2 linked regions of the Stratiformator vulcanicus genome follow. The protein of the gene in region 1 interacts with the protein of each later gene in a pairwise test. Links are inferred from orthologs where the notes say so. Each region holds a gene or a part of one and is shown on either strand. Other genes may lie near its edges.

Region 1 (4,767 bases):
GTGCAGATCGAATGGTGCTCGCCCTGCGAGAACGGCATGTTCCTGAGCGGCGGAAAATTCGTTCGCCCCGGATTGCCGGGCGTCGATCAGGCTGAGTAGGGCCTGCGAAATTCAGCCGTCCAGTTCCGCCCGTTTTTCGGGCGGAATCAAGCGGTCGAGCAGGCCGTTGACGAACTGTGAGGAGTTTTCGGAACCGAACCGTTTGGCGACTTCGACGGCTTCGTCAATCACCACCCGCGGCGGCGTGTCGGTATTGAGCAGTTCGAACACGCCCAGGCGAAGCACGTTGCGATCGGTCGGAGCCATCCGGTCGATTGACCAGTTGTTCGCGGCAGCGGCGAGTTTTTCGTCAATGATCCCGCGGAACTCCATCGTGCCCACGAACAAGCGCCATGAAAACGCGCTGAGGTCGGCATCGTCGAGCTGTTCCTCGATCATTCCGCGGACGTCGTGCATGGCGACATCCGAGTTGAGGTCGAGTTGATAAAGCATTTGCACCGCGACTTCGCGGGCTTTCGTTCGGCGGGACATAGCAACGAGCCCGGTCGGGCTCTTCACGAGGCAAGAAATCGGCAGCCGAGGGTCATGCTTCAGACGTGGCTGCGAATGTCAGTCTAACGAATTCTACGTGCGGACAAGGGGCGGAGTTTGGCGAATCGCCGAAGTTGCGCCGACTTGTATTGCGGAAAGAGGTTCGGCTTGGTCATTGATCGGGCTGCGAAGGCGAGCATATTGACCGCAGCACGCTCACCATTTCGATCGCGGCCAAGGCGGCCTCGGCCCCTTTATTGCCGTGAACTCCACCCGCCCGTTCGCGGGCCTGCTCCATCGTGTTGCAGGTCAGAACGCCGAACATGACCGGCGTCAGATGCTCCGCCGCGATTCGCTGCAACGCTTCGGCGACCGACTGATTGATAAACCGGTCGTGCTCGGTATCGCCTTTGATCACCGCACCAAGGCAAATGACCGCTCCGGCGCCATTGGCGTACCTATCTTGCCGCGAGAGTGCGGCTGCGGCTGCCGGCAATTCGAAAGCTCCGGGAACGCGATACGTCTCGATGAAGTTATCGGGGACGCCTTGCCCTTGAAGAGTCTCCACGGCCGCGTCGTGCAGGGCATCCGTGATTTCCGCATTCCACCGCGCCGCAACGACGGCGAATCGGGCGCCCTCGGAAAGACTTATTTTGGTAGGCTTTATGCCTTTCTTTGTCGAGTTGTCACTCATTTCAACGTGTCGCGCTCAAGCGTTTGTTCGGCCCAAAGTCTTTGCCCATCAGAAAGCGGCGGTTCGGGGCTGGAGGCGTAAATATAATCTTGGTACGCGGCTGCCTCGAAAACAGCTTCAAACTGAATTTGCAGGTTGATGATTGCTTCGTCACGACCGTCTCGCAGCGGTATTGGAATCACCGGGAGCGGCTCGTCTATGTTAATCGGCCACAGCTCAACCTCCGGTCGCATCGGCGAACGACTGACCATAATTAAGTAGTCACAGTCGGGAGTTTCATCGATCGGCAATCGCGGGCCGCCGCGCAATAGGTCGATTTCGACAAGATGAACCCGGCTTTCGAAGTAACTGCGGCGCTTCGCCAAATATTGATTGCGATCACCACCCGACTTGTTCGACGGGCTTAGCAACTCCACGACCGTCACAACTTCCCGATTTGAACGATCCCGGACCTCGATAAAATTGATACGTTCAACATCGATCGACTCGCTCACGCGCCCTCGAGCCGGTGCGGTTGTCGAGGCAGTCTGATCTCCGTGGGAACTCCACTCGTCACTTTTGACGGACACATCTGACCGGCCAATAAGTCGTTCTCGCGCGGACATTTCGTGAATGTAGACGTGCTCGTCGATCTTGCAGAAATAGTCAGGGCGAACCTCAGCCGTGATGGCTTCCGCAAGCTTCGGTACGAACCTCTCGTGGAAATCGTGCCAGAATTCCGAGTTCTCTAAATACGGATTCATGCCCGGAAATGGAGATGGCATTACATCATCCTTCAAAGAACCTGACATTCGCCCACGTGGCGGCGATCTGTCCAATGACCGTCGGACCTGCGGCAATGATCGCCACTAGGAGCGCGTCACGGCGTCCGACGATCCGGGTGCGCCGTTCCTCGCTTGAGTTAATCTGCTCGGCGAGCCGAGTTGTCTCACGCTCAAGTAACTATGCACGGCGAAGACAGTCTCGAATTTCCTCGCGCAATTCGTCGCGACTTTGAACAAGGTGATCGATTCGGGACTGCTGAGCTGCGATAGCTTCTCGGGCATCTCGTATAAGTTCCGTGTTCGTCATTCCACCGGCTCACCGTTGTCTGGACGACCGTCATCGATTTCCTGCAACGCGACGTTCAGACGGTGGAGCGCATCTCGTGACCATTGTCTGAGGTACTTTCCCCATTGCTCATGGAAGAGCCACCAAATTTCTCGATCAGCCATACATTTTGCGTTGAGAATGGTGAGTGCGACCGACTTCTCTTTGTAGATCAAGCGAAATCGCAATCCGCGACGGCTGTGCGACCACTCAATATCTGTATCCTTTGCCAAGTCGACTTTGAGGCCGGTCACATCATGCCGAGCTTCGCCAAGAACATCTGCTAAAATTCTTGTCGCACGCTCGGCCTCATGCCGCAATTCATCGCTCGGCAGGCCATCCATCCCTTCAACCGAGCGAAAGCTGGGGTCCGTAATTTGCGTGTCTTCAATTGTTTTCATCGCTCTACCCTAAGTTCATGCTCAGCAAAAACTCTTCGTTCGTCTTTGTCCGCTTCATCCGGCTTGTCAGCAGTTCCATCGCTTCGACCGGGTTCATGTCGTTGAGCACTTTGCGAAGGATCCAGACGCGCTGCAGTTCTTCTTCATCCATCAGAAGTTCTTCGCGGCGGGTGCCCGATTTGTTGACGTCGATCGCGGGCCAGACGCGTTTTTCTACCATGCGGCGATCGAGGTGCAGTTCGGTGTTGCCGGTGCCTTTGAACTCTTCAAAGATCACTTCGTCCATCCGGCTGCCGGTGTCGACCAGTGCGGTGGCGACGATCGTCAGGCTGCCCCCTTCCTCGACGGCGCGGGCGGCGCCGAAGAATCGCTTCGGATGCTGCAGCGCATTCGCGTCGACACCACCGGAGAGGATCTTACCGGAGTGAGGCACTTCCGTGTTCCACGCTCGCGCCAGTCGCGTGATCGAATCGAGGAAAATGATCACGTCGCTGCCCGCTTCGACCATCCGCTTGGCCTTTTCGATCACCATTTCGGAGACCTGAATGTGCCGGCTCGGGGGTTCGTCGAACGTACTGCTGATGACCTCGCAATTGGGGCCTTTGACCTGGCGTTCCATGTCGGTCACTTCTTCGGGCCGCTCGTCGATCAGCAACACGATGACGTAGGCGTCCGGATGATTCTGCAGCGTCGCTTGCGCGAGTTGCTGCAGCAAAATCGTTTTGCCTGCCCGCGGGGGAGAAACGATCAAGCCCCGCTGCCCCATCCCGATCGGGGCGACCATGTCGACGACCCGCGTGCTGATCATCGCCGGATCGGCCGCGAGACGCAGCCGATCTTTCGGGTGCAGCGGCGTGAGGTCGTCGAACGGGACCCGTGTCGACATTGAGTTGGGATCGGAGTTGTTGATCGCTTCGACACGCAGCAGCGCGAAGTAGCGCTCATTTTCTTTGGGCGGACGAATCTGTCCGGCCACGGTCGCGCCGGTGCGTAAACCGAAGCGACGAATCTGGCTCGGCGAGACGTAAATGTCGTCAGGGCAGGGCAGGTAGTGATAGTCGGGGCTGCGCAAAAACCCGAACCCGTCCGGCAGGATCTCCAGCGTTCCCTCGCCGAACATCAGTCCGTTCATCTTGGTCCGCTCTTTGAGGATCTTAAAAATCAGATCCTGCTTCTTCAGACCGGAGTATTCGGTGATGCCGTCGGCACGGGCCAAGTCGAGCAGTTCCTTCATCGTACAGCGTTGCAACTGCGCGATGTGAATTTCGCCGTGCTTGATTTGCTCGTAACGCGCGTCGGCGGGGTTGGCGATCGACGGGTCGGCGGTCTCCGGAAAAGAGACGGTCGGTTCCTCGGCGACACTCGCGGAGGTGGTCGCAGTGTCGGTCGATGCGGGGCGTGTCGGTCGGCTCATTGTGAATTGCCAGAGGTTGGGGCCGGTTAGAACGGCCGATTGGGAAGGGTGAATTGTCGGAAAGGGACGACCCGCCGAAACGGAAGAAAATCCGCGGAACGGGCAGTCGAATTCTTTCAGTCGTCGATTCGCAGTTAGTCGGAGTTAGTTGGATTCGCCGACATCGCGTCAGCTTCGGGTGAGATCAAATTTCGGCAGGCCCGCATGCAGCCAGTTCGAGCTTGCGCTCCAGTTCATCAACGGCGTGCGATAATTCTCCGTTGTTGGAGATAACGATATCGGCTGCGTCTCTTTTTCGGTCCAGCGGCCACTGGTTTTGCTCCCGTCGCCGCCACTCGTCTTCGGTCCAGTCTCTATTCGTTTTGACCCGCTGCTTTCGAATTTGTTCGGTCGCGTCGACAAAGACGATCCGGTCACAATTCCGGCTCCATCCCGTCTCCAACATTACCGCGGCATCAATCACAATCATCGACGGCGGATGGGGCTGCCGACTCAATGCGGCGATTTGATCGCCGATCCGTTCGCGGATGACCGGATGAACGATTGCCTCTAATTGCTTCCGATATCGCTTCGCTTCTTCCCTCTCGTTGAACACCACGCGGCCCAAAGCCGACCGGTCCACTTGTTGTGTTCCGTCA
Region 2 (4,175 bases), 2.4 Mb from region 1 along the record:
AAGAGGGCGGTCGCAAGACCCCGTTCTTCAGCGGTTACAGCCCGCAGTTCTATGTTCGAACGACTGACGTGACCGGCGAGGTCAAGTTGCTCGGCGGCGCAGAAATGTGCATGCCCGGCGATAACGTCGAAATCGAAGTGGAAATGCAAAAGCCCGTCGCGTTGACGGACGGCAGCCGCTTCGCAATTCGCGAAGGTGGCCGGACCGTCGGTTCGGGCGTCGTGACTAAGATTCTCGAGTAGAATTCGTTGTGGAATTGAACCGAGGCCCGTTCCGGTGAACCGGGGCGGGCCTTTCGGTATCTTTATTGAGCCCAGTGGTACACAGAGTCGGATTGAAGCGATGGCCCGAGAATACGTCTGGTTGCAATGCACTGAGAGCAACCATTTGAATTACCGCGTCGAAAAGGAAATGCGCGGGACCGAGCGGCTGGAGCTAAAGAAATACTGCAAGTTCTGCCGCAAGCACGTTCCGCACAAAGAGTCACGGAAGAAGTAGCGGTTAGCGGTTAGCGGTTAGCGGTTAGCGGTTAGCGGTTAGCGAAGCTAATGGCTGATCGCTGAGAGCTAATTGCTCGTTAGACGGGCGTAGCTCAATTGGCAGAGCAGCGGATTCCAAATCCGCAGGTTGGGAGTTCAAGTCTCTCCGCCCGTGTTTTTCATCAGGATGCGCGAAGTCGGCTTGCGATGCCGACGCTAAGGGATTTGAGGCCGAAATGGCGAAAGCGAAAGCGGTTGGATCAATCTGGTCCGCACTTCTATCCGCCAATCTTTATAAGCGGAATCAGGGCCGGCTTGTCCGTCAGGTGACGGTGCTCTCGTTGTGCGCCGTGATATTCATCGGGTGTTACATCCTGAGTCAGGGGCCTTTGGCCGATCGATTCGACGAGACTTGGATCAGCGTCGGGATTCCGACACTGCTTGCGGTGGTCGGGGCCTGGATTGCGTTTCGGGTGGTCAACTATCCGAAGTTCGCCGACTTTCTCGTGTCGGTCGAAGCCGAGATGGACAAGGTCAGTTGGCCGTCACGGGCCGAACTCTACCGGTCCACAATCGTCGTCATTGCCGTGATGTTTCTGCTCGCGGGGATGTTATTCCTGTACGACACGATTTGGCTCTGGCTATTCCGTGCCATCAACGTGGTCAAGTTTTGACCGACTGCTGACATCGCACGTATGGCGCTTATTTCGCGGTCGACGGGCGAATTGCGTCGAGGTATTCGGTACGGGTTTTCGGTTGCGAGCCGTATTTCCGTCGATCCGGTACAATTCGGCAGTCCCGGTCGGTTGAATTTCGAACGACTTTCGGCCAGCATGTCGAACTTTCCCCGCTCCGCACTGCGGAGGCGGTCTTGGCCGACCTTTTGCTGCCGGCGAAAAGATTCTGATGGATGAGACTCCAGACTCCGGAACGACCGACGAAGCTGCCGCCTTGCAAACCGAGGATGTGCAGACCGAGGTCGAACAATCCTCTGACTCCAGCGAGCCTTCCGGTTCGCCCGAGTCGGAAATGCAGTGGTACGTTTTGAAGGTGACCAGCAACCGTGAAAAAACGGTGAAGCAGGCGCTTGAGAAGCGGATCAAGCGTGAGGGTTTGGAAGAATTTTTCGGGGAGGTACTGATTCCGACTCGAAAGATTGTCGACTCCAAAGGCGGCAAGAAACGGACGCTCGAGGAAAAAGTTTTCCCGGGCTACATGATGATTCAGATGATCTTGAACGACGACTCTTGGTACCTCGTGCGGGACACCACGGGCGTCGGAGACTTCACCGGTGCGGTCGGCGAACCGACGCCGATGAGGCCGGAAGAAGTCGACCGAATGCTCGGTCGCAGGCGAGATGAAGAGAGCGGTGACGCTGAGCCGACGAAGGTCAAAATTGATTTCTCGGTCGGTGAGATCGTCAAGATTAAAGATGGCCCGTTCGAGAGCTTCGAGGGGACCATCGAAGGGGTCGACGACGTTCACGGGAAGGTCGTGGTCCTGATCGAAATTTTCGGGCGTCCTACGGAGACCGAACTCGACTACTGGCAGGTCGAGAAGGTCTGACGAGGCGCGCTATCTCAACAACGGGACGGCTTCGGCAGGGCTGTCCGGCACAGATGGCGGGACTACTGCCGGTCTATTGAAAGCTGATCATGGCGAAAGAAATTACAGGGCAGGTCAAAGTGCAGATCCCGGCCGGGCAGGCGACGCCCGCGCCGCCTGTCGGTACCGCGCTCGGTCCGCTGCAGGTCAACATCGGCCAGTTCGTGCAGCAGTTCAACGAGCGGACGCGGGAGATGTCCGGCACGACCGTGCCGGTCGTCATCACCGTTTATAAAGACAAGTCGTTCACGTTCGAGGTGAAGAGTCCGCCGGCGGCGGTGCTGCTTAAGCAGGCGGCTTCGATCGCCAAGGGGGCGGCCAATCCTCTTACGGATAAGGTTGGGACCGTCACAGACGCCCAGCTCGAAGAGATCGCGAAGACGAAGATGAGCGACCTCAATGCCGGGTCGATGGATGCCGCGAAGCGAGTCATCGCGGGGACGGCACGCAGCATGGGGATTCACGTCGTCGGCTGAGTCGGCGGCAGCTGAGTCGGCGGCAAAGGCGATAGTGGAACTTATTAAGACGCGTCACGGCAGAATCGGGTGTAGAAGAGATGGCGAAGACTTCCAAGAGAATGAAAAACCTGCGGCAGAAGGCCGAAGAGGTGGGCACCGTCTCCCTCGCCGATGCCGTCTCCGCTCTGCTGGGATTGCAGGGCCAACTTCCCAAGAACGTTCCGCCGGCGAAGCCTGATCAGGTGGTCGAATTGGCGGTTCGACTCGGGATCGACGCCAAGCAAGATGAGCAACGCGTCCGCGGGGCGATCGTGCTGCCGCACGGCATCGGCAAGTCGCAGCGGGTCATCGTTTTCGCGCAAGGTGACAACGTTGCGGTCGCTGAGGGGGCAGGGGCGGATAAGGTTGGCGGCAAGGAATTGGCCGACGAAATTAAGGGCGGTTGGCTCGACTTTGACGTCGCCATTGCCACTCCGGACATGATGGGCGTCGTCGGTCCGCTCGGTCGCGTGCTTGGCCCCCGCGGATTGATGCCGTCGCCCCGGGCAGGAACCGTCACGCCGAACGTCGCTGACGCCGTGCGCGAGTACAAGGCGGGTAAGGTCGAATTCAAAAACGACAAGGGCGGAGTCGTGCATTGCGTCATCGGACGTATGACGTTCGAGCCGGAGCAATTGGTCGGCAATGCCGAAGCCATTCTAAAGCATATCGAGTCAGCTAAGCCTTCGGCTCAAAAAGGCATCTATATGCGGAGCGTCACCGTGACCGCGACCCAGATGCCGGGGATTTCGGTCGCGCTATAGGCGGCCTGTTTCATGGTAATAAATATTCCTTCGCAAAATTGAGCTTGGGGCGGGTCGACCGAACCGGTTCTGTTCGACCAGCCTCTCGGAGAGAATGATGAGTAAAGTCATCAAAGGCATGATAATCGAGGATATCGTCGATCGCCTCGACGGCGCGACCGATTTGCTCGTCGTAGACAGTTCCGCCCTCGACGCGAACACGCAGAATTCGTGGCGAAGGTCTCTTCAGGAAAAAGAGATCAGCGCCCTTTCGGTGCGGAACACGCTGGCGCGGCGGGCGTTGGAGCGGGTCGGCGTCAGCGGGATTGATCCCGTGCTGGAAGGCCCGTCGACGCTCGTGTACGGCGGCCAGGATATTGTCGCCCTCTCGAAAGAGATCACGAAGTGGGCGAAAGATATCGAGAAGCTGCATATCAAAGGCGGCTCTGTCGAAGGGCAGTCGCTAGACGAAGCCGGCGTCGTGGCTCTGAGCAAGAGCCCGAGCCGGGAAGAAATTCTGTCGAAGATCTCAGGGCAGATTCTCTCTCCTGGAGCCAACCTCTCGGCGGCGATGCTCGGGATCGGCGGCACTCTGGCAGGTCAAATTAAACAGATTGCAGATAAAGACGACGCGGAAGGCGAGGCCGAAACGGCCTGAGCCGGCTGCGGCGAGACATTTTCAATCGTCGGGCGTGGGGCTCCGGCGGATGTTTTACTCGAAGGCTTCACCCGGAGCCCACTCAACACTAAGGGGAATTGACTATGGCGACTGACGCACCCGTGCAGGAATTCAGCGACGTGACCAAGGAACTCGGCGACAAGATCGTCGGCCTGACCTTGCTCGAAGCGAA

Evidence for each region.
Region 2: the proteins of rho (region 1) and nusG interact in binary tests that used the Escherichia coli proteins (3 or more experiments, as listed by UniProt). The link is inferred for Stratiformator vulcanicus from one-to-one orthologs.

Annotation. Positions count from the first base shown.
Region 1 is NZ_CP036268.1:4,596,418-4,601,184, reverse strand. Bases 1,925-4,767 are described here. They hold rho (transcription termination factor Rho), read right to left. Parts: upstream 4,130-4,767; coding sequence 2,720-4,129; downstream 1,925-2,719. Other genes in these bases: coaE (dephospho-CoA kinase), read right to left, coding at 4,314-4,767; Pan189_RS18275 (hypothetical protein), read right to left, coding at 2,293-2,715; Pan189_RS18280 (DUF4058 family protein), read right to left, coding at 1,925-1,989. Outside these bases: Pan189_RS18295 (PilZ domain-containing protein), read left to right, coding at 1-99; transcription antitermination factor NusB, read right to left, coding at 112-531; ribH (6,7-dimethyl-8-ribityllumazine synthase), read right to left, coding at 704-1,225; more of Pan189_RS18280, read right to left, coding at 1,222-1,924. UniProt on the Escherichia coli protein: Facilitates transcription termination by a mechanism that involves Rho binding to the nascent RNA, activation of Rho's RNA-dependent ATPase activity, and release of the mRNA from the DNA template.
Region 2 is NZ_CP036268.1:2,187,259-2,191,433, forward strand. Bases 409-3,215 are described here. They hold nusG (transcription termination/antitermination protein NusG), read left to right. Parts: upstream 409-1,385; coding sequence 1,386-2,045; downstream 2,046-3,215. Other genes in these bases: rpmG (50S ribosomal protein L33), read left to right, coding at 409-498; secE (preprotein translocase subunit SecE), read left to right, coding at 716-1,153; rplK (50S ribosomal protein L11), read left to right, coding at 2,135-2,560; rplA (50S ribosomal protein L1), read left to right, coding at 2,641-3,215. Also shown: tuf (elongation factor Tu), read left to right, coding at 1-242; more of rpmG, read left to right, coding at 343-408; more of rplA, read left to right, coding at 3,216-3,345; rplJ (50S ribosomal protein L10), read left to right, coding at 3,443-3,982; rplL (50S ribosomal protein L7/L12), read left to right, coding at 4,087-4,175. UniProt on the Escherichia coli protein: Part of the processive rRNA transcription and antitermination complex (rrnTAC). The complex forms an RNA-chaperone ring around the RNA exit tunnel of RNA polymerase (RNAP).